DNA from 2 places in the Limosilactobacillus sp. DJ3M12 genome. Region 2 is predicted to be linked to the other one. Evidence: riboswitches for the same ligand, from Rfam matches in the RefSeq annotation. Region 2 holds a riboswitch; the other holds the start of a gene.
The links. A riboswitch is a leader RNA that binds a small molecule or an ion and turns the genes downstream of it on or off. The one in region 2 is predicted to bind lysine.
Positions count from the first base shown of each region.

Region 1 (15,814 bases), on a different contig from region 2:
GGATAACCAAAGTAAATTAATTTGAGAAAGGAAGAATAACAATTGGCTACAACAGGTTTAAGTTATAGTGAGTTAAGCGAGGATGCTAAAGAAGTTGCCCTTAATTCCTTTATTAATTTTTATGTTGATCAATATCGTAGGGGCAGTTTAGAGATCCTTAGCTCACAAGTATCTAATGAATTAATGGCTACAATTAATCAAATCTTGTGCGATAATGCTTTTATGGGTCATCAGGAATTAGTTAATGTAAGCACGCGGCTAAGTAAGCCAGCTTATCAAAAAATTTTAACCGCATTGACTAATGTTAAATTTCATGAAGATGGGGAACCGGTTGTTGATTGGATGAAGGCTTGGGAACAAAAAGAGGAACAGTTACCAGAAGAAGATTAGGCAAGCAACTAGTGGGATTTAAAAAGGAAGGTGGAGTAAAGATAAATACTTTCTCCCACCTTCTTTTTTAATCAAAGAATTAGGCAATTACTACCTTCAATTTTGTAGATGTGGTAAAATAGTAGTTAGTTTTACGTACGGATTAAATAATTAAGATTAAGTGCCAATAATAAAATGAATATCAATAACCGACCTTGTCAGAACAAAGCGGTTCTTTTGGCTTACTTAAATTCCGTTAATTAACATGATAAAAATCTATAGAAGGAAAGGTATTATGACAAAATTAAAGATTAAAAACAATGAAGTTGCCTTTTACGCCATGGGTGGTCTTGGTGAGATTGGTAAAAATATGTATTGTGTACAATTCCAAGATGAAATTATTGTTATTGACTGTGGAGTTTTATTCCCCGAAGATGAATTACTAGGAGTGGATTACGTAATTCAAAATTATGATTACCTCATTGAAAATAAAGATAAGATTAAGGGAATCTTTATTACTCACGGTCACGAAGACCACATTGGAGGATTACCATTCTTCTTACAAAAGGTCAATGCACCTATTTATGCTGGACCATTTGCAATGTCATTAATTAAAGGAAAACTGGAAGAAAAACACTTACTAAGAAATGCCGAATTGCATGAAATCAATGAATTTGATGAGGTTCACTTTAAGAAATTATGGGTTAGTTTCTTCCGGACAACCCACTCAATTCCTGATACATTAGGGATTGCAGTTCATACTCCGCAAGGGACAATTGTTCAAACCGGGGACTTTAAGTTTGATTTGACACCGGTTGGTAATTTACCTGGTCCAAATCTTCAACAAATGGCTAAGTTAGGGGACGATGGGGTTCTCCTTTTAACATCAGATAGTACAAACGCTGAACGACCAGAATTTACAAAGTCTGAACGCTGGGTTGATATCCATATTCGCCGGATCTTTGAACGAATTAAGGGACGCATTATCTTTGCCTCATTTGCATCTAATGTTTATCGATTGCGTGAAGCATCTGATGCCGCAATTGCGCAAGGGCGAAAAATTGCGGTTTTTGGTCGCAGTATGGAAAATGCAATCACTGCCGGTCAAGAATTAGGGTACCTTAACATTCCTAAAGATTCACTTATTGACCAAAATGAAATTAACAATTATCCACCAGAAAAAGTATTGATCATGTGTACTGGATCGCAGGGTGAACCAATGGCGGCGCTTAGTCGGATTGCTAACGGAACTCACCGCCAGATTACCATTCAGCCTGAGGATACCGTTGTTTTCTCAAGTAACCCAATTCCGGGTAACACGACTAGCGTTAATGCCTTGATCAATAAGCTTGAAGAAGACGGTGCTAATGTTATTCACGGTTATGTTAACAATATCCATACATCCGGGCACGGTGGTCAAGTTGATGAAGAGTTTATGCTCCGCTTGATGAAGCCGAAATTCTTTGCGCCGGTTCACGGGGAATACCGGATGCAAAAAATTCACACTAAGTTAGCTGAAATGACTGGTGTACCAAAGGAAAATAGCTTTGTCCTTGCAAATGGGGATGTTTTAGCTCTTACGAAAGACTCTTGTCGAGTGGCGGACCATATTGATAGTGTTAGTGATGTTTATATTGATGGTCGTGATGCGGGAGATACGGTTGGAAATCCAGAAATTCGCGAACGACGCTTGCTTTCAGAAGAAGGTGTCGTAACAGCGATTGCGGTTGTCGACTTAAAGGATTATCAAATTGTTGCGGGGCCTGATATTGTTTCTCGTGGCTTTGTTTATATGCATGAATCACAAGAGCTGATTAAGGCAGCCAATCATGAAGTATTCTGGGCAATCCTTAATACATTTAAGAATCACAAACACATTGATCAACGGGTATTAAACCGGACAATTATCAGCCGTTTACAAAAATTACTCTATGATCGCACCGGTCGTCGTCCAGTGATTATTCCGATGGTGACAATTTTGAACGGTAATAATCGTTCCGAAAACCAACACTATCGTCGACCAAACAATAAAAATAATCAAACACATAAAAACGAACGACAAAATAATCATTCCCACCGGAACTCTCAGCAACATTCTAAAAAGAAGAATAGTAAAGAGAAGCAACCAGTTGCAACTGGAAACACAAAATAAACGATAAAAGAACTTGCGGTTTTTTTGCCTGCAGGTTCTTTTGTGGTTTAAACTAAAAAAAGAAGATTTGTTCTTAAAACTAAGGAGATTGTTTGGTATGATCATATTTAGCAATTATTTTAGATTTCCCAGAGAGGATGAGGAAAAATGACCGGAAACGATTATCTTAGGATCTGGTACCGGGTTCAAATTGGGGCGACCCTGGTCATTTTGGCAATGATGATGATTCGTAATTACGAATTTAATCGTCAGACTGTTGCATTAGCATTATTGATCATGGTTATTATTTTAGGAATTGGTTTAGTCTTTGAACTCTTACCTAATGTATCCTTGTTAGTTAAAAAGTTGAATGCATGGCTGCAGGTAATTGCCCAGCCGATAATTTTAGTGTTTGCTTGGGATGTAATGGTTCGAGAAATTATTGTTCTATTACATTTACCATCCCGGGGCGTTGTGACAATGATGATTTTTTATTACTTTATTATGTTTGCACCATTTGCAAGCGTAATTGGTGAGTTCATGCATTGGAGCATCGAACGGCTAATCTTTATTGCCTGGTTAGCTCAGGTGGTTTTTACGCCATTGATTGCCTTACCAACAGACTTGGTTGATAATCACTTCTTATTATTAGCATTATCGACTGGTGCAGTTGGCGCAGTTGCTTTCTTTATTCTTACGACAACTGTTATGCGGACGTGGCATTTATCATGGCCAGGATTAAAACCACACTGGAGCGGTGATTTTAATTGGGGGATATTTGCTGGATTAGTTGTTGTTGATATTATCTTTATGGCCTTAAATACGGGAGAAATGCCAAGGCTCCACCGTGCTAATTGGGATTTTACCCTTTCGGCGTTTGAGGCTGCGGTAATGGAAGAGACCTTATTCCGTTTTGCTATTCTTGGCATCTTATTCTATGCTTGGCGCAATGTTAAGCAACGCCTTCCGTTGGCATTGGCAACGAGTTCAATTTTATTCGGAATTGTTCATCTTACCAACTATGGCCCTCAAGAATGGTCAATGACTGTTTTACAAGCAGTTAGCGCAGCTGGGATTGGACTATTTTTTGCAACCGTTTATGTTTATACTGGTCAATTATGGCTAGCAATGGTAATGCACTTCCTATTAGATTGGACGGCATTTATTGCTTCTGATTCAACGTTGATGACTGGCAAAGTAACAGTTCAAAATTGGATTGGGACGGGAATAGAATTAGTAGTATTTATTGGAATCGCCGTTTGGATGATGTTTGGACAACGACGTCAAGTGATGGAACGGCATGTTAATCGCTTGACCGGAGAGCATCAACGGTTTGACTTTATGATTCAGTATTAAATAAGTGAGTGGAAATTAACCGCCTTGTGGTTAATTTCCGCGATATCGTAACAATATTCATATAAAACGAGGCTGAGAAAAAACTGTTGTTTTTCTCAGCCTCTGTTTATACTTATGCAATGTGTTTATGCAAATAACGTGCAACCAATGATAATGAGTAGCAGACAATAAAGTAGAGGACTGCTAACGCAACGAACATCGGAATAATATAATTTGTGTTTTGACCATAGATGATCTGGGCGTGGTACATTAACTCTGGCAAGACGATGATTGTTGCTAGTGATGTATCCTTAACTAATGAAATGAACTGACTAACGAGAGCCGGCATCATATTCTTAATTGCTTGTGGTAAGACAATAATTCGTAATGCTTGCCACTTAGTTAATCCATTAGCTAATGCCCCTTCCGTTTGACCGTAATCAATCGAATTTATCCCTGAGCGAACGATTTCAGCAACCATTGCCGATTCGAAAATTGAAAGCGCCATAATTGCGGCAGGAATAATTTCTGGTTTAATTTCGATATTGGGGAGGCCAAAGTAGGTGAAGAAAATTATTAGCAGGAGAGGAAGATTACGGATAATATCGATAATGAATCCTACAATTGCTGATAAGTATTTGATGTTAGCGTAACGAATAATTCCGAGAAAAGTTCCCAAAATAAAACTGATTATAATTGAAATTACGGAAACTTCAATCGTAATCCAAAGTCCTTCTAGGAGGAAACGGATATTAATCCATGAATAAGCGTCAATAAAGTTTTGCATTGATCATCCCTCCTAGGCTAATTTCTTTTCAAGGTGTCGCATATAATAACTCAACGGAAGCGTGATGATGAGGTACATGATCCCGACAATGAAATACGTGGGCATAGTTGCTAAGGTATCGTTTGCAATTAGATTTCCTTGGTACATAAGATCAAAGCCAGCGACAAAGGCAAGGACCGATGAGTTTTTAACCAAATTGATAAATTGATTGCCAAGTGGTGGAATAACAACGCGAAATGCTTGTGGTAAAACAATGTAGCGCATCGCTTGTCCATAAGTAAGTCCATTGGCAAGGGCTCCTTCCATTTGACCAGGATCAATTGAATTAATTCCAGCACGCACAGTTTCAGCAATAAATGCAGACGTATAAAGAGTTAAGCCAATTGTTCCCGCAGTAAATCCATTAATTTTCACTACATACATTGGGATAATCAGGAAAAAAGCCATTGTAATTACCAATAGTGGGATATTACGAAAGACCTCCACATAGACATGACCGATGATTTTTAAAACCCGATGCTGCGAAATTTCGAGAAGGGCAAAAAAGGTTCCAATAATAAGGCTCCCGATTAGTGCAATAAGGCTACATAGAATAGTATTCCAGAGGCCGGTTAAAAGGGGATGCCACTCATTTATAATTAAATTTAACATTAGCGCTTCATCTCCTGATAATTAAATCCTTTAACATTGCCAAACCATTTAAGAAGAAGACGGTTGTAGGTTCCATCCTTTTCAACTTCTCTTAACGCCCAGTTTAATTTATTGCGAAAACGTGTTTGATTTTTGTTAACGGCGATTCCATAAGGTTCTTTAGTAAAGTTACCGCCGACAACTTCATAGCCTGGGTTTTCAGCTGCCATCCCATAGAGAATCCCATTATCAGTGGTAAGGGCATCCCCCTGTTTAGATTTAAGGGCCGTCATCGCTTGAGCATAGTCAGATAATTGAAGGGCACGTGCTTTAGGAGCAAACTTCGCAACGTTTTTAACTGAATTTGATCCAGAAACCCCAAGAATTATAGCACCTCGTCGATTTAAATCGCTGATGTTTTTGATTGGACTTCCCTTTTTAACTAGGAGAGATTGACCAGCATCAAAGTAAGAATGGGTAAAGTCAACTTGCTTTTCTCGCTCAGGAGTGATCGTCATGGTTGCCATAATCGCATCAATATTACCATTTTTTAATAGGGGCACCCGGGTTCCGCTGGTTACAGGAACAAAAATTGGTTTTCCCTGTGGGCCGAGGATCTTTTTTGTAATAGCTGTTGCAAGATCAATTTCAAATCCTTCTAGCTTTCCTGTCCGGATATTTTCCAGCCCAAATAGGCGGGTATCTGCTTTAACTCCCCAGATAATTCGTTGACTACGCATATCTTCGGTCAGAACATCTTTTTTTGCAATTGAGGTACCGCAGGCAGAAAGAGTAAGGAGAGCAACAAAGAGGAGGGCGCTAAGACTAATCAATCGCCAATACTTTTTCATTATAATTCCTCCTTAGTGACCACTGATCTTACTCATAAATTCGCGAGCACGCTCTGTAGAAGGCTGGTCGCCAAAGAATTTTTCGGTGGAATCGTCTTCTAAGATCCGACCATCTGCCATAAAAATAACCCGGTCAGCAACTGCCCGTGCAAAGCCCATTTCGTGGGTCACTACTAACATTGTCATGTTGGAGTTTTTAGCGATATCTTTCATAACGTCTAAAACATCATCAATCATTTCAGGATCGAGAGCACTTGTTGGTTCATCGAATAGGAGGCATTTAGGCTTCATAGCAAGACTGCGGGCAATCGCAATTCGTTGTTTTTGCCCTCCAGATAGCTGAGCAGGCATACTTTCAGCTTTATTTGCAAGGCCAACTTTATCAAGCAGTTTCATTGCTAACTCACGGTTTTCTTCTTCCGGACGCTTTAATACAATTCGTGGTGCGAGCATTATGTTTTCGATAACACTCTTATTGTTGTATAAGTTAAAGTGTTGAAAGACCATTCCGACATCTTTTCGAATTAAATTTACATTGGTTTTCTTATCGGCAAGGTCAAACCCATTAACGATTAATTGACCGTCTCTAATAGGATCTAAACCATTAACAGTCCGGATTAAACTACTTTTTCCCGAGCCAGATGGCCCAATTAAAACAACTGTTTCACCATCATCGATTGTTAAATTAATATCTTTTAATGCATGAAACTTGCCATAATATTTTTGTACATTATGAAATTCAATCATTGACATGAAATAATTAACCCCATTTCGTTGATATTATCAAGAAGTAAGTAACTTTTATTATATCGATTGTTCTATAAGTCGTCAAAATGAGAATTGTGTAGAAGTGAATTTGAAAAAATAATTATAAAATTCTTTAATAAATCACTTTTATTTTAGGAAGGCCAAAATAATTATTTACAAAATCGAGATAAGTAGTAACATAAGGAGTGAAGAATATGATTTAACGAAGAGGAGCGAGTAATGCTTCACCGTTAAAGTGTAGAACATAGGGAGGAGAATACTAATGTTCGAAATAAAGCCAAAGAAGTTCAAGAAGATCCTCGTTGGTGTTGACGATGCACCAGATGCCCGTGCCGCTTTCTCATACGCGGTTGATAAGGCGAAACGTGATGGTTCAGAGCTAGGAATTGTATCAATTTTAGAAACTGACCGGGTAAATGTATATCAAATCTTAGATAAGGATTATGTTCATAGCAGTGAAGACGAATTACGTCAACGGGTAAATGAATATGTCCAAGCAGCAATTGATTACGGCGTTGATCCAGAAAAGATTACGGCGATTGTTGATCGTGGGGAGCGGCCAGCTGAGCGGATTTGTAATCATGTTATCCCCGCTTTTCAGCCAGATTTATTAGTTGTTGGTTCAATTGGTAAGAAGGGTAATCGTAAGGCGGTTGGTTCTCAGGCATCATACATGGCTCGTCATGCTGGAACGTCAGTATTTGTTATTCGGACAAACACTGTTCAGGCTTATGAATAAATAATTTAATTTTTAAGATTATTGCGATAGTTCTGATTAGGACTATCGCTTTTTACATGAAAATATATTTTTTAATGATTCTAAGATAGAATATCATTTGAAGATTATTTGGTTGTTTTTACTTATCTCTATGTTATAATGATTCTAAACTAAAAGAGGGAAGGGATAAATTTGTCCAAGAAAAAGATGTCACTAGCACAAAAGGTAAACGTTCTGCGTGCAAGTGTGATGGGGGCTAATGATGGGATTATTTCAATTGCCGGAATTGTTATCGGGGTGGCAGCGGCAACGAGTAATGCCCGTTCCATCTTAATCGCGGGTTTGTCCGGAACACTTGCCGGTATGATCTCAATGTGTATGGGGGAGTACGTCTCAGTTTCGACCCAAAAGGACTCACAAAAAATGGCTTTGATTAGTGAAAAGCAGCGGCTTCAGAATCAATACCAGCATGAATTTGACTATGTTCAAAAGAAATATGAAGCTCAAGACATTGATTCGCAATTAGCTAAACAAGCGACGAAAGAATTAATGGAAAAAGATGCCTTAGGGACAGCTGTTCAAGAGCGCTATGGCTTTAATCCCAATGAGTTTACAAGTCCATATGCTGCGGCGATTGCTTCCTTTATATCCTTTCCAACTGGTTCAATTTTACCAATGGTGGCGGTTACCGTTTCTCCCGCAAATGTTCGAATCTTAGCAACCGCAATTGCAGTTCTAATTGCCTTGTTAATTACTGGTTATTTTGCGGCGGTTTTAGGAAAATCTAACCGGATTAAATCGATGATCAGGAATGCAGCTGCTGGATTATTAACAATGGGGGTTACGTACCTGATTGGACAATTATTTGCGCGGTAGGGAGATGAGATTAAATGAGTATTAAGGTGAAAAAGCATCAGAAGCAAACAATGGAAGAAAAACTGAATACGTTACGAGCAGGGGTACTAGGTTCAAATGATGGGATTTTGACTGTTGTCGGTGTTTTGGTATCGGTGGCAGCAGCGACAAGTGACCGTTTTACTATCTTCATTGCTGGCTTATCTGATTTGCTTGCCTGTGCATTTTCAATGGCTTCTGGCGAATATGCCTCTGTATCTACTCAAAAGGATACAGAAAAAGCGGCCGTTGCTAAAGAAGAGCAACTCTTAAAGGACGATTATGAAGGGGAACTTGCGGCAGTAAAAGACTATTATGTAAATAAAGGAGTTACTCCTGAAACATCAATCAAAATTGCTAAGGATCTCCTTAATAAAAAGCCCCTCGAGACAGTTGTTCGGATTAAGTATGATGTTGAGCTTGGTCACTATCTTAACCCTTGGGATGCTGCATTTTCTTCTCTTTTTTCAGCAGCTGCCGGAGGATTAATTCCGTTGATGGCGATGACTTTTGCTCCCGAAGCATATAAGTGGTATGCCGTGATTTTGGCAGTTGCCTTTACGAGCGCTCTAACCGGTTATATCAGTTCTAAACTCGGGAACGGGCTTGTAAAAATTGCAGTTATTCGAAATATTATTATTGGTTTGATTACGATTACGATTCACTATGGAGTCGGAAAATTATTTTAATCGATGTAAAAAAATAGGAAGCAAGAGGCTGAGTTTTCGCTCAACTTTTTGCTTCCTTTTAATTTTAGTCCTCTTTGAAATCGTTATTAATAACGTTCTTTTCATCAACAGGAGTGTTGAATAATTTTTCATCTTTCCCACGGTGATATTCTGCTTGAATAGTAACGTGACAGATCCCATATTTTTCATGCAAGATTTTTTCTACTTGACTATAGATTCGCTCAACCTGCCTTAGTGGCAAGTCATCACAATTAAGATGGGCAGAGAAAATGATTCGGTGTTCATCCATCATCCATGCATGGACGTGATGAACTGCCGTAACTCCGTCGATTTGCTTTAAATCATTTTCAATGGAATTATAATCAAGATCTGGGGAGGACTGCATGAGAATTTTAATGGTTTGATTAATAATTGGCCAAGCCTCATAAGCAATATAGAGGGCAACCCCAATTGTCAAGGCGGGATCAAGCCATGGAACATTAACAAAGGTAAGAATGATTCCTCCAATGATAACGGCAACTGATGAAAGTGCATCACTTAGAATATGGAGATAAGTTGCTTTGACATTTAAGCTGTCTTCGCTTCCGGCATGTAAGAGGGCTGCAGAAATAAAGTTGGCAAGCAGACCAATCACGGCTACAGTTAACATAATGCCCCCGTTAATATGCTGGGGATGCTCTAACCGCTTAATAGCTTCAATAATTAAAAAGACAGAGATAACAATTAAAAAAATACTATTAGTTAATGCTGAGAGGATTTCAGCTCGACGGTAGCCATAAGTTCGTTGCTGATTCTCTGGTTGCCCGCCAATATGCTGGGCAAAGTAGCCTAGTACAATGGAAAGCGAATCCCCTAAATTATGAAAAGCATCTGATAGTAAGGCTAAACTTCCTGAAAGAATACCTCCGAAGATTTCAACAATTGTAATTAATACATTTAGGAGGGTAACTGCTAAAAAGCGTTTCCCTGTTACTTTTTCGTCCATGATTTACCTACTCCTCCGTAAAGATCGATTGCGGGTTTATAAAAAGCTTATAACAAAAAAGTTAGGCTTTCCAAACTACACTTTTAATAATATGCTATAATCAATTTGGGTTCAATGTTAATATATAAAAACACATAATGACCGATCGTAGGCCAAATTTTAATACCCAGAGGTGAAACAATTTGACTCCAATGAAGGAAGACTATCTAAAAATTATTTTTGAATTAGGTGGTAGTCATAAAAAAGTTTCTAATAAAGAGATTTCCCTTGGACTAGGAATTGCCGCTGGATCAGTAACCGAGATGATTTCTAAGTTGGCTGACGAAGGGCTAGTTGTTCATGAACCATATGCTGGTATTTCTTTAACTGAAAAGGGACAAAAGTATGCTGCAGAATTAGTTCGAAAGCATCGTTTATGGGAAACATTTTTAGTGGATAAGCTTCACTACAATTTTGCCGACGTCCATTCAGAAGCGGAAATTCTTGAACATCAGACAAGTGATCGACTAGCAACGGCCTTAGATGCTTTTCTTCAACACCCTGATCATTGTCCGCATGGTGGAGTAATTCCATCAGCTAATGGCAAGTTCCCAGATGTAACACATCGTTTATTAGCAGATGCTGATGATGGGGAAAAAGTTGAACTAGAACGATTCTTAGATAATCATGAACTTCTCACTTACTTAGAAGAGTTAGGATTACGACCTCAGGAACAAGTAACTGTAATTCGCCATGAGCCTTTTGAAGGACCAATTGTGATTCAAAAAGAGGATAACGACCAAGAAATTAATGTTTCATATAAGGCCTCACATAATATTTTTATTGAACCGGACACAGCTCAAGAAAATAAAGGTTAATTATGTAAATGATTGCTTATGTGATACAATGGTTTTTGTAGTTTTTTTAAGTGCGGTTGGTTCGATTGTTTCATTGCAAATGGATCTCTTCACCTGAGACGAATTACAAATTATATTAGTGCTTAATGCACAGGAGGATTTCCAACATGGAACAAGGAACTGTTAAATGGTTTAATGACGATAAGGGGTATGGCTTCATTACTCGTGAAAGCGGCGATGACGTGTTTGTTCATTTTTCTGCTATTCAAGGGGATGGCTTTAAGTCATTGAGCGAAGGACAACATGTTACGTTTGAAGTTGAAGAAGGCGAACGTGGCCTTCAAGCTGCAAATGTAGTTAAAGACTAAATACAAAAAACGACTGGATTTTTCCGGCCGTTTTTTTGTATTGAGCTCCTTATCTAAACAGAGGATAATAATAAATATCTTTGAACAGAGAAGGCGAAAAGATGTTAACGAAACGACGACAAGCACTAGCACTAAAGACTTGTTTGCTAGCTGGGAGACTTTTAATTGAAAATGGATCAAATATGGAACGAGTTAACGACACCTTATCCCGAATGGCAAAAAGTGCAGGACTTCATGGCTTTCAGGCTTTTACAACCGTAACTGGAATTGTAGTTGGGACGATTAATGAACCTGATGCCCAAGTAATTACTATTCGTCATCGCAAAAACAATTTAAGTAAAATTGCGGATGTCAATGAAGTTTCTCGTGAACTAGCACGGCGCAAAATTGATGTTCCACAAGCATTTGCTAAATTAAAAAAGATTGATCACCAAAAGATGTCAAGATGGCAAAACTGGTATGAATCATTTGCTGCTGCGATTTTAAGTGGTGCATTAATGATTGTCTTTACAGGTAATGTTTCTGATTCTTGGGCTGGCTTTCTTGCAGGTGGCGTAGGTTACGGAGCATTTTCATACCTTTTACGAAAGTTTAAGATTCAATATTTAGGAGAGTTTTGTTCTTCCTTAATTATAGGTATTTTGGCGGTGATCTTTGTTAAAATGCACCTTGCTAATAATATTAATGATATTATTATTGGTGCGGTTATGCCTCTGGTTCCTGGGGTGCCCTTAACTAATGCGGCACGGGATTTAGTTTCCGGAAACTTAATTAGTGGACCTACAAGAGGGATTGAGGCGATTCTAACTGCCGTTTCGATTGGTAGTGCAATTGTAATTGTTCTGCACTTTAATTAGGAGGGTAGGAGATGAATTGGGGTAACCTATTATTACAATTTTTCTTATGCTATGTTTCGACAGTTTGTTTTGGTATCCTCTTAAATATTCCTAAACGTGCCTATCATACTGCGGGGATGATTGGTGGAGGCGTATGGGTAGTCTACTGGATAATGTATTATTGCAGTGGCATTGGCCTTGCGTTTAGTAATTTAGTTGCTGCAATCTTAATTTCGGTATTAAGCCAGGCAGCAGCTCGTCGAAAACGAATGCCAATTATTGTTTTTAATGTGCCCGCGCTAGTTCCATTTGTGCCTGGAGGACAGGCTTATAAAATGGTTCGTAATTTTGCTATTGGTAATTACCATCTTGTTAATGTTTATTTCTACCAGGTAGTTGTCATTGTTGGTGCAATTACGCTTGGCTTTGGTTTGGGAGAGCTTTTAAATCGTGTTTTGAACTATCTTCATAAATATTTAATCAAAAAGTCACGATGGAATTTTTGACACTGTGGTATACTTATTTTTGATTAATTAATTTAAGTTAGGAGAATCCTTGATTATGTTTATTGAACGTGATGATCATCGGTGGTGGCGCTTTGCCTTAAGCGGTGGTTTCTTTATCGCATTGATGCTATTAATTATGTTTAATTCGTCAGTGCTAACAATGATTGATGCTGTTCTGCAGTCGTTATTTACTAGTCAGCGCCTGGAAGGAATTGGTTGGTTCCATGCTTTGATGAGCTTACTTTCATTTTTAGTTAAACCGGTCTTAGATTTAGTATGGGTATTTATTATTGCAGGTGTTTTATGGTTGAAGGGCTATCGCATCCCGGCTTTATGGTCATTAGGAACGATTTTTGGTGGTGATGTGCTTGGAACAATTATTAAACACATCGTTAAGCGGGTCCGTCCTGCACAACACTTGGCAGCAGATGATGGCTATAGTTTCCCTAGTGGTCACACTTTAGGATTCTTCTTGGTAGTAGCAATTTTATTCTTAATTGTAATTCCGCTTATTCAAAAAGCATCTGTCCGCACAATTTTGCAAATTTTATTAATATTTGCAGTCTTCTTTTTGGCGGTATCGCGGGTATATCTTTATGCTCACTGGCCTTTTGATACTATTGGTGCAATGTTATTAGCTTATGCATGGTTACAAGTAGCTGAATGGCTCTATGTCGCTTGGGCACCACGATTGCAACGGATTCCGTTCTTCCGTAGTATTGAAATTTAATAATCGAAATTGATGGAGGGCAATCTTTTTGGTTGCTTCTCTTTTTTATTTCCCGGGAAATAGGAGAAAAATGAGTGAAATTATAATTGAATCAGCAAAAACTAATAACAATTTAGGAGCAATAGTTAAATTGTTGGATAATGAAAACTTAACACAAGCAGTGGGACTGCTTTTACCACTTCAAAGAGAAAAACGTGTGCAAGCTATTAAGATGTTTGTTCGCCAGAATCATGTAATGGTAGTGAAACTAAATGAAGATGTAGTGGGGATGATTGTATTAAGTGCTTGGTATGGGGATGAAGGAAAAAGAATTGCTCATCATTATGAATTAGGTTATCTTTTGCAGCAAAACCAATGGAATAAAGGCATAATGACAACTGCACTTCAAAAATTTATTTCTATTTTGCCATCTAAAATTACGATTCATGCGGAGTGCAAACAAAGCAATTATCGTTCTCAGCGAGTACTTGTTAAATGTGGTTTTACTTATGACAAGGATGACTTATGGCAATGCATTATTAAATAATCGGACTTGCATTTTTATTTGAGTGGGGTATAATTTCATTCGATGAAGAGGTTGCATATTTTATCAGTAACTAGTATTAGGTGAATAAGCACCGGAGTATTAGTAAAAGGAAAATATGCCGAAACACTACTTAGCTTATTTCTGGTAGATGTTGGGCTATAGTCACAATAGGCTATAGACTGTCGCAATAATTGCGGGGCGCTTCCTAAATTGATTCAACGATTAATTATAGGTATTAAGTTGGGTCTTCTGGTGGGGTTACCGATCAGAAGACCCTTTTAATTTATCCTCTTCGAAAATGTTGACGTTAAGGCACACAAATTTGGAGGAAATATATTTATGGCAGATGAATCTAAGTCGACGGGTCATATGGAACGGACATTACAGACACGTCACTTGTCCATGATTGCTCTTGGTGGAACAATCGGTACGGGACTTTTTATTGCCAGTGGATCCGCTATTTCAACTGCGGGACCTGGCGGAGCGTTAGTTGCATATGGAATTATGGGAATTATGGTTTATTTCCTAATGACGAGTCTAGGGGAAATGGCAACATATATGCCATTAACTGGGTCATTTTCAGCTTATTCAACAAAATTTGTTGATCCAGCACTAGGTTTTGCTCTTGGTTGGAATTATTGGTTTAACTGGGCGATTACAATCCCCGTAGATGTTACAACTGCGGGAATTGTAATGAATTATTGGCTTCCTAATGTTCCAGGCTGGATTTTTAGTGTAACAGTGATGGTATTAATTTTCTTAATCAATTATTTATCAGTACGATCTTATGGTGAAACTGAATTTTGGCTTGCTTTAATCAAAGTTGTCACAGTTATCGTATTTTTAATTGTCGGTGTTGCAATTATTTTTGGAATTATGGGTGGTAAGCCAGTTGGATTAAGCAACTTCCACTATAAGCAGGCACCGTTTGTTGGAGGTGTGCCAGCAATTATTAGTGTTTTCTTGGTTGCTGGGTTCTCATTCCAAGGAACAGAATTAGTTGGAATTACTGCTGGTGAAGCTGCTACACCAGAAAAGTCTGTCTCAAAGGCAATCCATTCAACTTTCTGGCGAATTTTACTTTTTTATATTTTTGCTATTTTTGTTATTGCCTGCATCCTTCCTTACACAGATAAGAACTTATTGAATCAAGACGTTTCAAATATTACAATGAGTCCATTTACGATTGTGTTTAAGCGGGCAGGATTAGCATTTGCGGCTAGTGCAATGAATGCGGTTATCTTAACTGCCGTCATTTCTGCTGCTAACTCTGGTTTATATGCTTCAACCCGGATGCTTTATTCACAAGCGCGTGAAGGATATGCATGGCGGATTTTTGGTTATGTAAACCGGCATGGTATTCCTATTTATGCTTTGCTGGGAACAATGGTTGTTTCATTAGCAGCCTATGCAACCCAATTCATTGGTCCCAAAGCTTATAACTACTTAATTGGTGCATCTGGATTGTGTGGATTTATTGCATGGTTAGGAATTGCAATTTCCCACTACCGCTTTAGGAGGGCATTTCTTAAGCAAGGCCATACACTGTCTGAATTGAAGTATCATGCAACAGGGTTCCCATTTGGCCCAGTATTCGCGCTTACTCTATGTATTGTCGTTATTTGTGGTCAAAACATTGATGCTTTTGTAAAAATGGATTGGCAAAACATTTTAATTACTTACATGGGAATTCCATTATTCTTAATTCTTTTCTTCTACTACAAGATTCGTTACAAGACGCACTTGATTCCGCTTGATAAGGTTGATTTATCAAGGCGAACAAAGGGTGAATCGTACGAACCGGAAGATGATTAATAAAATAAAAAGGGAACGAGAAAATACTCGCTCCTTTTTA
Region 1 is NZ_CANCWY010000003.1:96,722-112,535, forward strand. Features, by position in the region: gene QOS06_RS03695 (hypothetical protein) at 43-390, shown strand; gene rnjA (ribonuclease J1) at 665-2,521, shown strand; gene QOS06_RS03705 (CPBP family intramembrane glutamic endopeptidase) at 2,669-3,856, shown strand; gene QOS06_RS03710 (amino acid ABC transporter permease) at 3,969-4,622, opposite strand; gene QOS06_RS03715 (amino acid ABC transporter permease) at 4,635-5,273, opposite strand; gene QOS06_RS03720 (transporter substrate-binding domain-containing protein) at 5,273-6,103, opposite strand; gene QOS06_RS03725 (amino acid ABC transporter ATP-binding protein) at 6,116-6,856, opposite strand; gene QOS06_RS03730 (universal stress protein) at 7,134-7,610, shown strand; gene QOS06_RS03735 (VIT1/CCC1 transporter family protein) at 7,782-8,465, shown strand; gene QOS06_RS03740 (VIT1/CCC1 transporter family protein) at 8,480-9,172, shown strand; gene QOS06_RS03745 (cation diffusion facilitator family transporter) at 9,237-10,157, opposite strand; gene QOS06_RS03750 (metal-dependent transcriptional regulator) at 10,340-11,014, shown strand; gene QOS06_RS03755 (cold-shock protein) at 11,161-11,361, shown strand; gene QOS06_RS03760 (threonine/serine exporter family protein) at 11,463-12,218, shown strand; gene QOS06_RS03765 (threonine/serine exporter family protein) at 12,230-12,703, shown strand; gene QOS06_RS03770 (phosphatase PAP2 family protein) at 12,759-13,433, shown strand; gene QOS06_RS03775 (GNAT family N-acetyltransferase) at 13,504-13,959, shown strand; lysine riboswitch at 13,997-14,171, shown strand; gene QOS06_RS03780 (amino acid permease) at 14,299-15,774, shown strand.
Region 1: linked by a shared signal. The riboswitch ahead of QOS06_RS03780 (amino acid permease) and the one ahead of lysA (diaminopimelate decarboxylase) in region 2 are both predicted to bind lysine.

Region 2 (15,814 bases):
ACATTCTCCTAATGGTAAGTTCACTAAGGAAACTGACATTATGGACGTATGGTTTGATTCTGGTTCATCACACCAAGGGGTATTAGCTGAACGTGATTATTTAACATACCCAGCGGACCTTTACCTTGAAGGGTCTGACCAATACCGTGGTTGGTTTAACTCTAGTTTGATTACCAGTGTTGTATGTTCAGGACATGCGCCATATAAGGAAATCGTTTCTCAAGGGTTCACACTTGATAAGCGCGGTAACAAGATGAGTAAATCTCAAGGTAACGTTATCGATCCAAATAAGGTTGTTCAACAAATGGGTGCGGAAATTATCCGGTTATGGGTAATGAGTGCTGATACTTCAGCTGATGTTCGTGTATCGATGGGAACATTCCAACAGATTTCTGAAGCATATCGTAAGTTGAGAAATACGTTCCGCTTCTTACTTGCTAATACTAGTGACTTCAATCCTGAAGAAAATACCGTTTCTTATGAGAAGTTACAATCGGTAGACAAGTACATGTTGGTTAAACTTAACCACTTCTTAAAGACAATGCGGGAAGATTTTGATAATTATGATTTCCTTGATGCTTATAAGGCATTGATCAACTTTGTAAACAATGACCTTTCAGCTTTCTACATGAACACTGCCAAAGATGTGCTCTATATTGAGGCTGAAAATTCAGAAGTTCGGCGGTCAATGCAAACCGTCTTCTACGATATCCTTTTGACACTTGTTAAACTTCTTACGCCAATTCTCCCTCATACTACAGAAGAAGTATGGAGCTACATGAATGAACCAGAAGATTTTGTTCAATTAACTGAAATTCCAGATCCACGGACATTCGCTGGCGAAGAAGAGCTATTGAGCAAGTGGGATGACTTTATGGAAGTACGTTCACATGTTCTGAAGAGTCTTGAAGAGGCACGGAATGCTAAGCTAATCGGTAAATCACTTGAAGCTCAAGTTGATCTTTACTTAACCGATGATCAAAAGCAATTACTTGATAGTCTTAATGAAAACATTCAATTATTGCTAGGGGTTTCTGCTCTTCATGTCCATCCAGCTGATGAAGCGCCTGCTGATGCTGACCAATACAACGATGGGGTAGCAGTTAAGGTTACAACTGCTAATGGTGAAACTTGTGCTCGTTGTCGCATGGTTAAGGAAGATGTTGGCAGTGATCCAGCATATCCTGAATTATGTGCTCGCTGTGCTGCGATTGTTCGGGAAAACTTCCCTGAAACAGCAGAAGATGGTTTAGAAGAATAATCTCTAAAAAAACTGGTTTTCGTTATCCAGTAAATGACAATTATTTTTAAGCGGTGTAAAATACCAAGTGACACTTGTTGCTTGGTATTTTATTATGGAGTTGGTAAAAATGCTCAAAGGAAAAGTAAAAAGTTTTGACGAACAAAAAGGATGGGGCTTTATTACAGTTCCTCACGAAGGAGAAATTTTTGTTCATTATAGTGGAATTGAAGGAACGCGTCGTCGTATCCTTCACCCTGATGAAGAGGTCTCATTAGTAATTGTTCAAGGACAAAAGGGACCACAAGCAGCACATGTTCGTGTTTTAAGATAAGGATGGGTTCTAATGGAATTTGAAGAGCGACCAATAAGTAGTAAAACAGTTTTTCACGGCCATTTAATCGATGTTGAAGTACAGCAAGTTATCACCCCACATGGTAATAAAACACAACGAGAAATCGTCCACCATGCACCAGCAATTGCGATTTTGGCTTTGACGGCTGATAATAAAATGATTCTTGAAAAACAGTGGCGCGCACCAATTGCGAAAACAACCCTTGAAATTCCTGCGGGGAAGCTCGACCAACGGGATGCTGATAATGCTCTTCATGCGGCTAAACGTGAATTAAATGAAGAAACAAGGTATGAAGCAACAAGTTTAAAAAAGATTTCTTCATTTTATACTTCTGTTGGTTGTATGGATGAATACATGACTCTTTATTTGGCCACGGGATTAAAACGGGTTAGCAACGAGCTGCCGCAAGATCAAGATGAACAATTGATGTTAAAAGAAGTAACTTTACCACAAGCGCTTGAAATGATTGATCAAGGCGAAATTGAAGATGCTAAGACAATCATGGCAATCTATTACTGGCAAGGAATGAACAACCGTGGATAATAAACAACAAGATGAGCAACAATCACGTATGTCACGTAGTCAATATCGTCAACAGCAACGTCAGACTGAACAACCTAATGAAGCGGCAGAAAATACAACTGATCGACCTTATAGTCGCGAAGCAGTTGCTAGTCAGCGTCATGACGAAACAGTGGCAGAAAAAACAGCGCGCTTGAAGCGTCGCTTAAATATTGCAATCATTGCTTTGATTGTGGCAATTATTATTGTTTACTTAATACTATTTTATGTTGGATAAAAAGGAGAAAAATATGCGATTTGGAATTATTTGTGCAATGCCTGAAGAAATTAAAGAATTAACTGCGAAGTTATCTGATAAACAAGAAAAGGAAATCGGGGGTAAATCCTACCTTTTCGGTAAGATCAGTAATCAAGACGTTGTATTAGTAGAATCTGGAATTGGTAAAGTGGAAGCTGGAATTACTACTGAACATTTAATTACCGATTGTGAGGCAGATGTTGTGATTAATTCTGGATCAGCTGGCGGGATTGGTGAAGGCTTACATGTTGGGGACATTGTAATTTCAACTGAAACGGCCTACCATGATGTCGATGCAACTGCATTTAATTACCGTTATGGTCAACTCCCAGGGAAAGAACCGCGCTTTAAGGCTTCTGATCAATGGGGACAAGCCTTAGAAAAAGCCGGCGAAAAGACTGGTTTAAATGTAAAACGAGGATTAATTGTTTCTGGTGACCAATTTATTGCAAGCTCAGAAGCAATTAAAAAGATTTTGAATAATTTCCCTGATGCACTTTCTAGTGAAATGGAAGGGGCAGCGGTTGGACAAGTTGCCACTGACCACCAAATTCCATATGTGGTAGTTCGGGCAATGTCTGATACAGGTGATGAAGATGCCGGCGTTAGTTTTGACGACTTTATTATTGATGCCGGAAAACGCTCTGCAAATATGCTTCTTCAGCTCTTTGCAGATTTAGATAAGTAAATGGAAGGATGAAAAACTCGTGAGTGAGATTTATTTGGATAATGCAGCAACAACCCCAATGACCCCAGAAGTGATTGCGGAAGTGACTAAACAAATGCAAGAATCATGGGGAAATGCCTCAACTGGTTACTCTTATGGGCGTCATGCCAAACTTGTAATGGAAGATAGTCGTCACGTTCTTGCCCAAAGCATTAATGCTGATGATAATGAGATTATCTTTACCAGTGGGGGGACTGAAAGTGATAATACTGCTATTATCCAAACTGCTTTTAAACGGCAGAATCTTGGTAAGCATATTATTACAACTGCCATTGAGCATGAGGCAGTCTTAAAACCTCTCCATTTTTTAGAAGAACATGGCTTTGAGGTAACCTATTTGCCAGTTGATGAAAATGGTAATATCTCAATTGATGATTTTAAGACCGCTCTTCGTGATGATACGATTTTAGTAACCATTATGATGGAAAACAATGAAGTGGGTAGTCAAATGCCTATCCATGAGATTGGTGAAATTTTGAAAGACCATCAAGCATGGTTCCATACAGATGCAGTTCAAGCATATGGACTGTTGCCAATTGATGTTAAAGCTGATCACATTGATATGCTTTCAACATCAGCCCATAAGATTAATGGGCCAAAGATGATGGGATTTTTATATCGTCGTGATGGCATTAGTTTTCCAAGCTTTATTAAGGGTGGGGACCAAGAAACTAAACGCCGTGCGGGGACTGAAAATGTACCTGGAATTGCCGGTTTTGCTAAAGCGGTAGAATTAAACACGCCGGAGGTAAAAGAAGAACGCCGTGATCGTTATTATGCCTTTAAGCAAAAGATCGTTAATGCGCTTAAGGAAAATAATGTTGATTTTGAAATTAATGGACAAATCAACAAAACCCACGTGCTTAACTTATGGTTTAAGGGAATTTCAACTTATGTTATCCAGACAGACCTAGACCTTGCAGGCATCGCAGTCTCTGGTGGTTCTGCATGTACAGCGGGTAGTATTGAACCTTCTCACGTTTTAACAGCGATGTTTGGCGCTGATAGCCCCCGAATTAGTGAATCAATTCGAATTAGTTTTGGTGGGTTAAATACGGAAGAAGATATTGATCAGTTAATTGCTACGATTGTTAGAACCGTTGAAAACCTAAAGAAAATTAATGGGGACAATTAAAATGGAATTTACAAAAACAGTACAAATTTCTGGTGATAAGGATAAATACACAATTAGCCCAGAGATAAAAAAATATGCTTTACTTGATTTGGGATTTGAACAGACTAACCGGGGAAACTTTGAATATTTAGGAAGTCTTGATACTGATAACCCATTTAAACCGGTTGCCCGTCTTCGGATTTTAATTAACAGTGATTTAGACGGTTTTAAAATGGAGACTCTTTCAGGAAATGGTTTAAGAAAAATTAATATTTTTAATCACCAACGCGCAGCTGAATTTATTCAACAATATCACTATATTTTAGATGAAATGGTTGCCCGGCAAATATTCACTAAATAAAAACTGTGCAGGGATTGAAATACTCTGGTACAATGGTTATCACTGGATGCATGCGACCTTCAATCGTAGATTATTCCAGAATCTATACGAAATGATGGTGATAATTAATGGCTGATAATAGTCATACACGTGTGGTGGTAGGAATGAGTGGAGGAGTCGACTCTTCAGTGACGGCTCTTCTCTTGAAACGTCAAGGATACGATGTTGTTGGTGTCTTCATGAAAAACTGGGATGACACTGATGAAAATGGTGTTTGTACTGCCACTGAAGACTACAAAGATGTAGCAAAAGTTGCTTCTAAGATTGGGATTCCATACTATTCTGTTAACTTTGAGAAGGAATACTGGGATCGGGTTTTCAAGTATTTCATTGCTGAGTACAAGAAAGGTCGTACACCAAATCCTGATATTATTTGTAATAAAGAGATCAAGTTCAAGGCTTTTATTGAATATGCTAACCAATTAGGTGCTGATTACGTTGCTACTGGACACTATGCTGATGTAAAGCGTGATGAGAACGGCCGGATGCACTTGATGCGTGCTAAAGACCAACACAAGGATCAAACTTACTTCTTAAGTCAACTTGATTATAAGCAGTTGGATAAGGTAATGTTTCCATTAGCTGGCTACACTAAGCCAGAAATCAGAAAGATTGCTGAAGAAGCAGGGCTTGCTACTGCTGATAAGAAGGATTCTGTTGGAATTTGCTTTATCGGTGAGGATGGTCATTTTCGTGAATTCTTGAGTCAATATATTCCAGCACAACCAGGGAATATGGAGACCCTTGATGGTAAGGTCGTTGGTCAGCATATGGGCTTAATGTATTACACCATTGGTCAGCGTCGTGGGCTTGGCCTTGGTGGTAATAAGGAAAGTAATGAGCCATGGTTTGTAATCGGTAAGGATATGAAGAAGAACGTTCTTTATGTTGGTCAAGGATACGAAAACAGCCATCTTTATGCTACTCATCTTGAAGCGAGTGATATCCACTGGGTTGATGATGTTGTAAGTCGTTATGGGCGTGATTTTCACTGTACAGCCAAGTTCCGCTACCGTCAGACGGATGTTGGCGTTACTGTTTATTTGTCAGAGGATGATCAAATGGTAACGGTTGAATTTGATGATCCTGCACGGGCCATCACTCCAGGTCAAGCAGTTGTCTTTTACGATGGAGAGGAATGCCTTGGGAGCGCGATTATTGATCGTGCTTACAGTCATGACCGGCAGCTTCAATACGTTTGATTCATATTTTTAGACCTTAAAGAAGGCAGAGGTAATTTCGCTTTTGCCTTCTTAAATATACATAAAGTAATAACTCTGTGATAAACAATTGCCGCAAACTCTGGTAAGATAGTAAATAAAAGGGGTAACGACAGAGATGACAAAAGTTTATTTAATCCGGCACGGAAAAACGCAATGGAATTTAGAATCCCGTTATCAAGGTGCCAATGGCGATTCACCGTTATTAAAGGATAGTTATCGTGAAATTGAATTATTAGCAAGTTCTTTACAAAGGATTCCGTTTGAACACGCTTATACTAGTCCTTTAAAGCGTGCGCGCGTAACAGCTCAGGCATTATTGAACCATTTGAATCCAGAAATCCCATTAACAATTGATAGCCGGTTAAAAGAATTTAATTTAGGCAAAATGGAGGGAATGCATTTTGAAGATGTTGCGGCAAAATGGCCTGAAGTCTTAAAAAACTTTCGTCATCATCCTGATAAATATGATGAATCATTAGTAGAAGGAGAAAGTTTTCTAGAAGTAATCGCTCGTTTCCGTGCAGCAATTGAAGAGTATTGTCGCCAGTATCCTAATGGTAATATTCTCGTGATTTCACATGGAGCTGCCTTGAATGCTGCCATTAATGCATTGATTGGAACACCGCTTGCTCACTTGAAAGATCGTGGTGGACTAAGCAATACATCAACGACGATTCTTATTACTAATGATGGTCGTCATTTTGAACTTGAAAAGTGGAATGATACATCTTACCTTCACAAGAGCAAGGTTGATCCGACTGATACGATTTAAGAGGTGATATTAATGACAGAGAAAAAAGGTTTTCGTGATCCTAAGAAAAAGGAAACAGAAAAATTAGTTCATAAACTAGTTGAAGCAATTGATGAGCACCCAGATAAAGTAAACAATTATTATGATTTAGGTTCTTTGCTAACCCGGTTAAATGACTATCAACAAGCAGAAGAACTCTTTATGAAGGCTTTGGGGATCTTTGAGGCAAAGGGTGACAAGGATGCTATGAACCTCTTAAACTATGGTCTTGGTAACCTTTACTATGAGATTGGCAAAGTTAATGAAGCAATTAAGCTTTACAATAAGATTGATGATCCCAAACTCAAAGCTGATTCTTATCTTATGTTAGCCCAAAGCTATATGAAAAAGGGACAATACAAGCAAGCCGTTGCTTATGGATTAACTGCCCTTGAATTACGTCCAGACGATCCTGAAATTAATCAGGTAATTGGTGATTCATTATTAGCATTAGGTGAATTTAAACAGGCTAAGGCTTATTATGATGCAATTCTAAAGTATCATCCGGGCCGTGCTGATACGCAATTTAACCGCGGAATTGTAGCGATGGTTCTTGGTGAGCCATACAAAGACTACCTTGCGCAAGCTAAGCAGTTAGATCCTAACTACTACCATAAGAGTGAGCAACGACTTAATGATATTGAAAAAGCGCTTCAGGCAACGCAAAAGAAAAATTAGCAACATGAAAGGATGACTTCTATGGCTGAAGAAATCGACCTATTTAAGACGCCAACGGAGCCGTCTTTTTTTATTGGTCAGGTACAATCTGAGATTTTTACTAGTCCAGATTCGTTTTTTAAAGTTTTAATTGTCTCGGTTGAAGAAGCAAATTTTGATTGGCACGAGCCGGAAATTACTGTAACCGGAAGTTTTGGTGATCTTAGTGATGATCAGACTTACCGCTTTGAGGGAAAAATTGTTGAGCATCCACGATATGGACAACAATTTCAAGCTACTTCTTATCATGTCAACCGTCCTACAAGCAAGGATGGGTTAGTTGATTTCTTGTCTGGAAAACAATTTACCGGAATTGGAAAAAAGACGGCTGAAAAAATTGTCGACAAGTTAGGAACAGATGCGATTAATAAAATTATTGCTGACCCGCATGTTTTAGATAAATTAAAACTCCGCAAAGCAGTTAAGGATTCATTGGTTGATAATTTACGGGCAAACCAGGGGATGGACGAGATTATTATCGGCCTAAATGATCTCGGCTTTGGCGCTAACCTTAGTAGTGCAATTTTTGACAAGTACGGGGAAGAAACTCTACATATTATTAATGAAAACCCCTATCAACTCGCCGCTGAAATAGATGGAATTAGTTTTAATCGTGCTGATCAGGTGGCACAAAAATTAGGAATTGCCACGGATGATTCACGCCGGATTGATGCAGCAATTATCCAGACACTTGATGACTTGACAATGGAAACTGGTGATACATTTACTACAACAAAACCTCTTCTGCAGCAAACTATCCAGTTGCTTGCCCAAGGAAGTGGTGGCCGTGTTTCTACAGATTTAATTGCCAACCAAATTGTTGAGTTAGAGAAAAATCAAGAAATTAGTTACGCGGATGAAAAAATTTATCCAACTGCCCTTTATAACGCGGAATGGCAAATTGCTGATCACTTACATCGTCTTCTTACCGTTGACCAGGAAAAATTACCAGCAACGACTATTGAAAAAACAGTTACGGAAGTTGCTGATCAATCGGGGATAAACTATGACCAAGTTCAAAAAGAGGCTATTAAAACAGCCTTAAACAGCAAAGTCATGCTTCTTACGGGAGGCCCAGGAACGGGAAAAACAACAATTATTAAGGGAATTGTAGCTAGCTATGCGAAAATTCATAATCTCTCATTGGATGTAAATGAATATAAGGAAAAGTCTTTTCCTGTTTTGCTAGCTGCTCCTACAGGCCGAGCTGCTAAACGAATGAGTGAAGCTACAGATTTGCCAGCAAGTACAATCCATCGCTTGCTAGGACTTAACGGTCGGGAAATGCCAACTGATATGAATGCCCGCGATTTAGAAGGCTCGTTATTGATTATTGATGAAATGTCGATGGTCGATACCCTCTTGTTTAAGACTCTTATTCAAGCCGTCCCTACTTCTATGCATGTGGTTTTGGTAGGTGATAAAGACCAATTACCATCTGTTGGTCCCGGGCAAATTTTCCATGATCTTCTTGACTTTGCAGAACTGCCCAAAGTTGAACTAACCAATATTCACCGCCAGGCTGCTGATTCAACAATTATCCCATTAGCTCATGCTATCAAAGAGGGTAAGTTACCATCAGATCTAACGAATAAAATGCCAGATCGATCATTTATCTCATGCCATGCTAACCAAGTGCCAAGTGTGGTTCAACAAATTATTGACCTTTCTAAAAAACGAGATTATTCCGCAAATGATATTCAAATCTTGGCACCAATGTACCGCGGACAGGCGGGAATCGACCGTTTGAATGAACTTGCACAACAGGCATATAATCCTCCAGCTAATGGAAAGCAAGAAGTCGATTTTAGGGGACTAACTTTTCGTGTTGGAGATAAGGTTCTGCAACTCGTTAATGTTCCAGAAAAGAACATTTTTAATGGTGATATTGGAAAAATCACAGCAATTGAAAGCGGTAGGACAGTCGGTAAGAAAAATGAATCAATTACTGTCGATTTTGATGGTAATGAAGTGAGCTATAGCCGCATGGAATGGAATCAATTACGGTTAGCTTATTGTATTTCGATCCATAAAGCACAGGGAAGTCAGTTTAAGATGGTTCTTTTGCCGATTGTTCAGCAGTTTAGCCGGATGCTTCAACGAAATCTTTTATATACGGCGATTACCCGTGCCGCAGAAAAGTTAGTCTTGATCGGTGAGCCGTATGCGGTTGTGACTAGTGTAAAAAATGAAGCAGTTAACCGGAAAACTTCTTTGGTCGATCGTCTTGATAAGGTTTGGAGTAAGCATGGTGAACTAAAATCAAAATTGGATCATCAAACGGATTCGTTAACCAAAGAACTTTCTAGTCCGCAACCTGTTCAAAAAGAAAATGAACAGTTAATAAATAATGATGCTCAGCAATATATCCTAACAGCTGATCTCATTAATTCAGAGACAATTGATCCATTAATCGGAATGGAAAATATTAGCTTACAAAGTTTGCATCAAGCCAAATAATACTTGCTTGAATAGTAATTTGTTGTCATAATAGTTATGATTATTGTCGAACTTTAAAGGAGTATAAAAATGACCCAGATAAAAAATGCCGATAATGTGCGTTTATTTTCACTAAATTCAAATCCAAAACTAGCTGAACAAATTGCTCAACGCGTGGGGATTCCGTTGAGTAAAGCTTCCATTAGTCATTTTGCTGATGGGGAAATTAAAATTACAATTGACGAAAGTATTCGTGGCTGTGAGGTCTACGTCATCCAGTCAGTTTCTGATCCAGTTAACACTAACTTGATGGAACTATTAATTATGGTTGATGCTCTACGGCGGGCAAGTGCGGCCAAGATTAACGTAGTAATGCCATACTATGGCTATGCACGTCAAGATCGAAAAGCACGAAGCCGTGAACCAATTACAGCTAAATTGATCGCCAACCTTCTTGAAATGGATCAAATTAGTCGACTAGTAACGATTGACCTTCATGCTCCTCAAGTTCAAGGTTTCTTTGATATTCCTGTTGATCATCTTCAAGCAACCAGTCTTTTTACTAAATATATTGAGGAACAAAACTTGGGTGATGATATTGTAGTAGTTGCCCCTGATCATGCTGGCGTTAATTTAGCGCGGAAATATGCTGAACGAATTAAAGCTTCCATTGCGATTATTGATAACCGTAACAATGAAGTTCGGGAACGGACTGAACAAGAAGTACCGGAATATGTAATCGGGGATGTAAAAGGAAAGACTGCGATTATTGTTGATGATATTGTAGATACAGGAGTACGGATGAACTTATCTGCACAAGCATTAAAGAACTTTGGTGCCGCTAAAGTTTACGGAATTGCTACGCATGCAGTATTATCAGCTGATGCGGTAAATACGTTACAAAATTCTCCTCTTGAAAAAATGATTGTAACAGATACAATCCACCTACCAAAAGAGAAAGAATTCCCTAAGTTGGTTCAATTATCAGTGGACGATTTATTAAAAGAAGCAATTGTTCGTATCCACAATAACCAATCAATTGATACATTGTTTAATCGTAAATAAATTAAAAATCGATGAAAATTCAGAGTTGAAACTGAATTTTCATCGATTTTTATCTTTTAAATTTTTTTAGTTTTCAAATTTTAAGGAAGGTAGTGAATTAACAAAAGCCAAATATGCTTTGTTTTCATCCGTTTCAACGCTACTGCTTTGAAGCTCATCAAGATTTTCTTGGTGAATTGTTGACTCCTCTACAGTAATAATATGAGTAAACGTAGCATTACCGATTAGTTCGACCCAGTAGTTGTAGTCATCACGGTGAAGAATTGTCTTAACCATGCCACCAGGATTATAAACACTAATTGGTTCATTAAATGATGCTGCGTCTGGATGAGTGAGGGCTAAAGTGAGACTAGTGGCAGACATACCTGTCCCACAAGCATTTGTAAAGCCGACTCCTCGTTCAAACGTTTTTACAAAGAGTTTGTTATGACCAAGAATATGGCCAAAATTAACATTTACCCCGTCACTGAAGTAAAGATTATCACTATTTAACCGTGTACCTAATTCTTCAAGTGCTGGGCCATTTAGCTCTTCCATACTAACAAAACTAATTAAGTGGGGGTTAGGAACAGCAAGGGCTGAAAAACGGAGGTTAGGATATAACTCAGGGACGAGGGTGTCTAACAGGCGCTCATGGCCAAGATTATCAAATGGCAAAGCAGTGCGGTCAAACTTTACTGGTGAAATTTCAACCGCAAAAGCAGGAACTCCAGGTGCAAGGTCTTCATGCTGACGAACACGAAGACTAGCATTCATTGTATCAACTTTAAAATCGGTTAAATTATCACGTTCTGCTACATAACGAGCAACCGTTCTCAAACCATTACCGCACATTGAGGCTTCGCTGCCATCTGCGTTAATTACCCGCATTTGTGCTACCGATCCTGGTCTAGTTGGATGGTTAACAACTAAAACGCCATCAGCACCACCGAGAACGCCATTTTGTGTATCAGTTACTTTTCGGGTAAATGAAACTAGTTCTTTATCGGTAAGGGGAGTAGTCAATTGTGTTTGGTCAAGAATAAAAAAGGCATTTTGTGATCCGTGTACTTTTAATAATTGCACCATAAATAGTTCCTCCTAATTTGCGAAAAAGCGATGGTAAATAGCTCGAACGGCATCATCCGCGTCTTCGTTGTATGTTCCGATCATAATTGCAATTCGTGAAGCTCCTTGATTAATCATGGGAACCGCAATGTGTTTTTCGGCTAGAGGCATTAATATATCATCAATTACCCCCGTGCGATTACGCATACCTTCACCAACAACCATGGTAATTGCATAATTATCAATCCATTCTAAACGGTCAGGATTAATCTCCTCTTGAATTTCATTGCAGATGGTATCGATTAATTGGTCATTAATTGCATTCCGATCAAGGATAATTGTTATATCATCGATTCCGGAAGGCATATGTTCGTATGAGACGTTGTGCTTTGCGAGAATTTCAAGGATCCGAAGAGTAAAACCTGCTTGCTTGTTAAGAAGATATTTGTGCAGGTAGAGGGCTGCAAAGTGTTTTCCACTCACGACCCCCGTTATAATATCGCTTGGTTGAAAATCTTTATCAGGGACAATCATTGTTCCCGGCTTTTCAGGATCATTAGTATTACGAACATTAATTGGAATATTTCCTTGAATAGCAGGAATCAATGCTTCATCGTGAAAGACGGAGAAACCAGCATAAGATAGTTCTCGCATTTCCCGGTAAGTCATGGTTGTAATTGGTTGCGGATGGTCGACAATTTGTGGATTGGCTGAGTAAATAGCATCGACATCGGTGAAATTTTCATAAGTTGAAGCGTGAAGACCGCGCGCGAGAATTGCACCGGTGATATCAGAACCACCACGGGAAAAAGTAGCAATGTGTCCAGCAAGAGTTAGGCCATAGAAACCAGGGAATACTAATAATTCGTTCTCATTAAACGTAAAATGACTCAAGTTTGCATATGTTTCTGGAATAACGTTAGCATTATTGGGTGTTCCAGTAACGATAATACCAGCTTCACTTGGTGTCACAAAACGTGCTTCATAGCCTAAATGCTGCAAAAGGATAGCCATTAGTTGAGCGTTTAAGCGTTCACCATGAGCTTTGAAAGCGGCCAAGAGATAGTTATCATTTGGATACGTATGGTTAGGAAGACCTTCCAGTCGTTCAACTAGCGGAATTAATTTATCTGCTGGTAAGCCAAAATAAGCGGCAATCTCTTGATATCGATTTAAAATTTGTTCAACGATTTCTTGGGGATTTTGGCCTGCAATTACTGCTTGGGCATATTTAATCAGTAAGTCAGTAACTTTAATATCATCGGCAAAACGTTTACCCGGCGCAGAAGTGACAATTACCCGGCGTTGGGGGTCAGAGGTAATAATATTAATTGCATTTTGAAAGGCTTCTCCATTAGCCAGAGAACTTCCACCAAATTTTACAACTTTCATACTTAAATACTCCTTTGAGAAAATTAGGGTTGTTAATTTATCTCTAAAATAATTTAATCGAATTCTAACACATTAAGGAAGACATGCAAACCTTTAAGTTGTATAAGGTAAGTAAAATAAACTTTCTTACATCTAATGGATTAAAAAAACTTTTTAAATTTAATTATTTGTATTGACATTCTCATAAAAGACTTATAAGCTATGTATAAATCGAAGAGGCGCAACCGACACTAGTAAACTAATTTAGTCCGCCAAGACATTGAGGTTAGTTGAACAGGGAAGTTGCCGAAGCGCTTAGTTTGGCACATTAAGTAGCTGGGTCGTAGTTGAATAAGCTACGGACTGTCGCAGGACAATAAGAGCTTGCGTTGCGCTATCGACAAATCAGAATGGATAAGTGAATTCCACTGTTTGTTTGCGCAGACAGTGGATTTTTTATAGCCTCTTTACTACAAATCTCATGGAGGAATTACAAATGAACGAACAGATTACTGATCAACAATTAAATGCCGCTGGTCATCTAACGATTGGGGGATGTGATGCGGTTGACTTAGCTCATCAGTTTGGTACCCCGTTAGTTGTTTATGATGTTCAACAGATTCGCCAACAGATTCGAGCATTTAAGCGGGTTTTTGAAGAAAATAATGTTGATTATGCGGTTAGCTATGCTAGTAAAGCTTTTTCAGCAATCGCAATGTATCAAGTAGTTGCTGCAGAAGGTGCGCATGTTGATGTTGTTTCTGGTGGTGAATTATATACGGCAATCAAAGCCGGCTTTCCAATGGCTGATGTTAGTTTTCACGGAAACAATAAATCACGGGAAGAATTGGAAATGGCAATTGACCATCATGTGGGAACAATCATGATTGATAACTTCCATGAGATTGAATTGCTAGCAGACGTTTTGGAGAAGCTTGATGCACATGTTGATGTAATGTTGCGAATTACTCCTGGAATTTCTGCTCATACAAATAAGTACATTCAAACTGGTCAGGTTGACAGTAAGTTTGGGTTTGACCTTCAATCAGGACAGGCAGATGAGGCGTTAGCAAAAGTCCTCGAGAATCCCCGGATGCAAATGAAAGGGTTGCATGCCCATATTGGTTCACAGATTTTTGAGCTTGCGGGATTTGAAGGGGTAGCTAAGAAGTTGGTTGAAGTTGCTGCCCACTGGCAAGAAAAATTTAACTATCAAGCTGCTGTGATCAATGTTGGGGGCGGTTTTGGAATTCGTTATGTAAAAGATGATACACCACTTGCTCCAGAAGAATTTGTGGCAGCAATTATTAAGGTAATTAAAGCTGAAATTAAAGAAACAAATCTTGCTATGCCAGCGATCTGGATAGAACCCGGACGTTCAATCGCGGGGCCCGCTGGTTATAATCTTTATACTGTTGGATCACGTAAAGATGTACCAGGGTTGAAGCCATATGTAACAGTTGATGGGGGGATGGGTGATAACATTCGTCCAGCACTTTATGAAGCACAATATGAAACGGTCTTAGCAAATAATCCTCGTGCAGAGTTGGTTGAACATGTTCGGGTAGCAGGAAAGTATTGCGAGTCTGGTGATATCCTCAGTCAGAATCAGGTATTACCGGCTACAAAACCAGGAGATGTCTTAGCGATGCTTGATACTGGTGCTTATGGTTATTCAATGGCTTCAAATTATAATCGGAATCCTCGTCCAGCAGTTGTCTTTGCAGAAAAAGGCACAGCTCAGGTTGTAATTAAACGAGAAACCTATGATGATTTAATTCATTTGGATGAACCATACCAACAATAATTTGACATATATACAACAATAATTTGACATATATAAAGGAAGAAAGAGGTAAATAATTATGGCTGAATTAGATGCACAAACAATCATTAACTACATTAGTAACGCACCCAAGAAGACACCGGTAAAGGTCTATCTTAAAGGAAATTTGGGTGATTTAGAATTTCCCACAGAAGTAGAAACATTTCTTGAACAGCGTACGGGTGTTATTTTCGGTGATTGGACAGTTATTGAACCGTTATTAAAGGAATACAGTTCAGCAATTGAATCTTACCATGTGGAAAACGATGCGCGTAATTCAGCAGTCCCTTTGCTTGATTTGAAGGATATTAATGCCCGCATTGAGCCAGGAGCAATTATTCGCGATAAAGTGCTTATTGGTGACAATGCTGTCATTATGATGGGCGCAACAATTAATATTGGTGCTGAAATTGGTGCCGATTCGATGATTGATATGGGGGCAGTTCTTGGTGGCCGTGCAATTGTTGGTCGCCACTGTCATATTGGTGCTGGTACTGTATTAGCTGGAGTGGTTGAACCGGCTTCAGCTGAACCAGTCCGCATTGATGACAATGTAATGATTGGCGCCAATGCGGTGGTAATTGAAGGGGTTCATGTAGGAGAAGGAGCGGTCATTGCTGCTGGCGCCGTGGTTACTCATGATGTTGCTCCTCATACGATGGTTGCGGGAGTTCCTGCTAA
Region 2 is NZ_CANCWY010000001.1:22,309-38,122, forward strand. Features, by position in the region: gene ileS (isoleucine--tRNA ligase) at 1-1,261, shown strand, start outside; gene QOS06_RS00115 (cold-shock protein) at 1,371-1,574, shown strand; gene QOS06_RS00120 (NUDIX hydrolase) at 1,587-2,138, shown strand; gene QOS06_RS00125 (hypothetical protein) at 2,131-2,394, shown strand; gene QOS06_RS00130 (5'-methylthioadenosine/adenosylhomocysteine nucleosidase) at 2,408-3,103, shown strand; gene QOS06_RS00135 (cysteine desulfurase family protein) at 3,123-4,277, shown strand; gene QOS06_RS00140 (DUF1831 domain-containing protein) at 4,279-4,617, shown strand; gene mnmA (tRNA 2-thiouridine(34) synthase MnmA) at 4,725-5,858, shown strand; gene QOS06_RS00150 (histidine phosphatase family protein) at 5,995-6,651, shown strand; gene QOS06_RS00155 (tetratricopeptide repeat protein) at 6,664-7,347, shown strand; gene recD2 (SF1B family DNA helicase RecD2) at 7,369-9,846, shown strand; gene QOS06_RS00165 (ribose-phosphate diphosphokinase) at 9,916-10,890, shown strand; gene dapF (diaminopimelate epimerase) at 10,957-11,958, opposite strand; gene QOS06_RS00175 (aspartate kinase) at 11,971-13,329, opposite strand; lysine riboswitch at 13,535-13,714, shown strand; gene lysA (diaminopimelate decarboxylase) at 13,805-15,115, shown strand; gene dapD (2,3,4,5-tetrahydropyridine-2,6-dicarboxylate N-acetyltransferase) at 15,174-15,814, shown strand, end outside.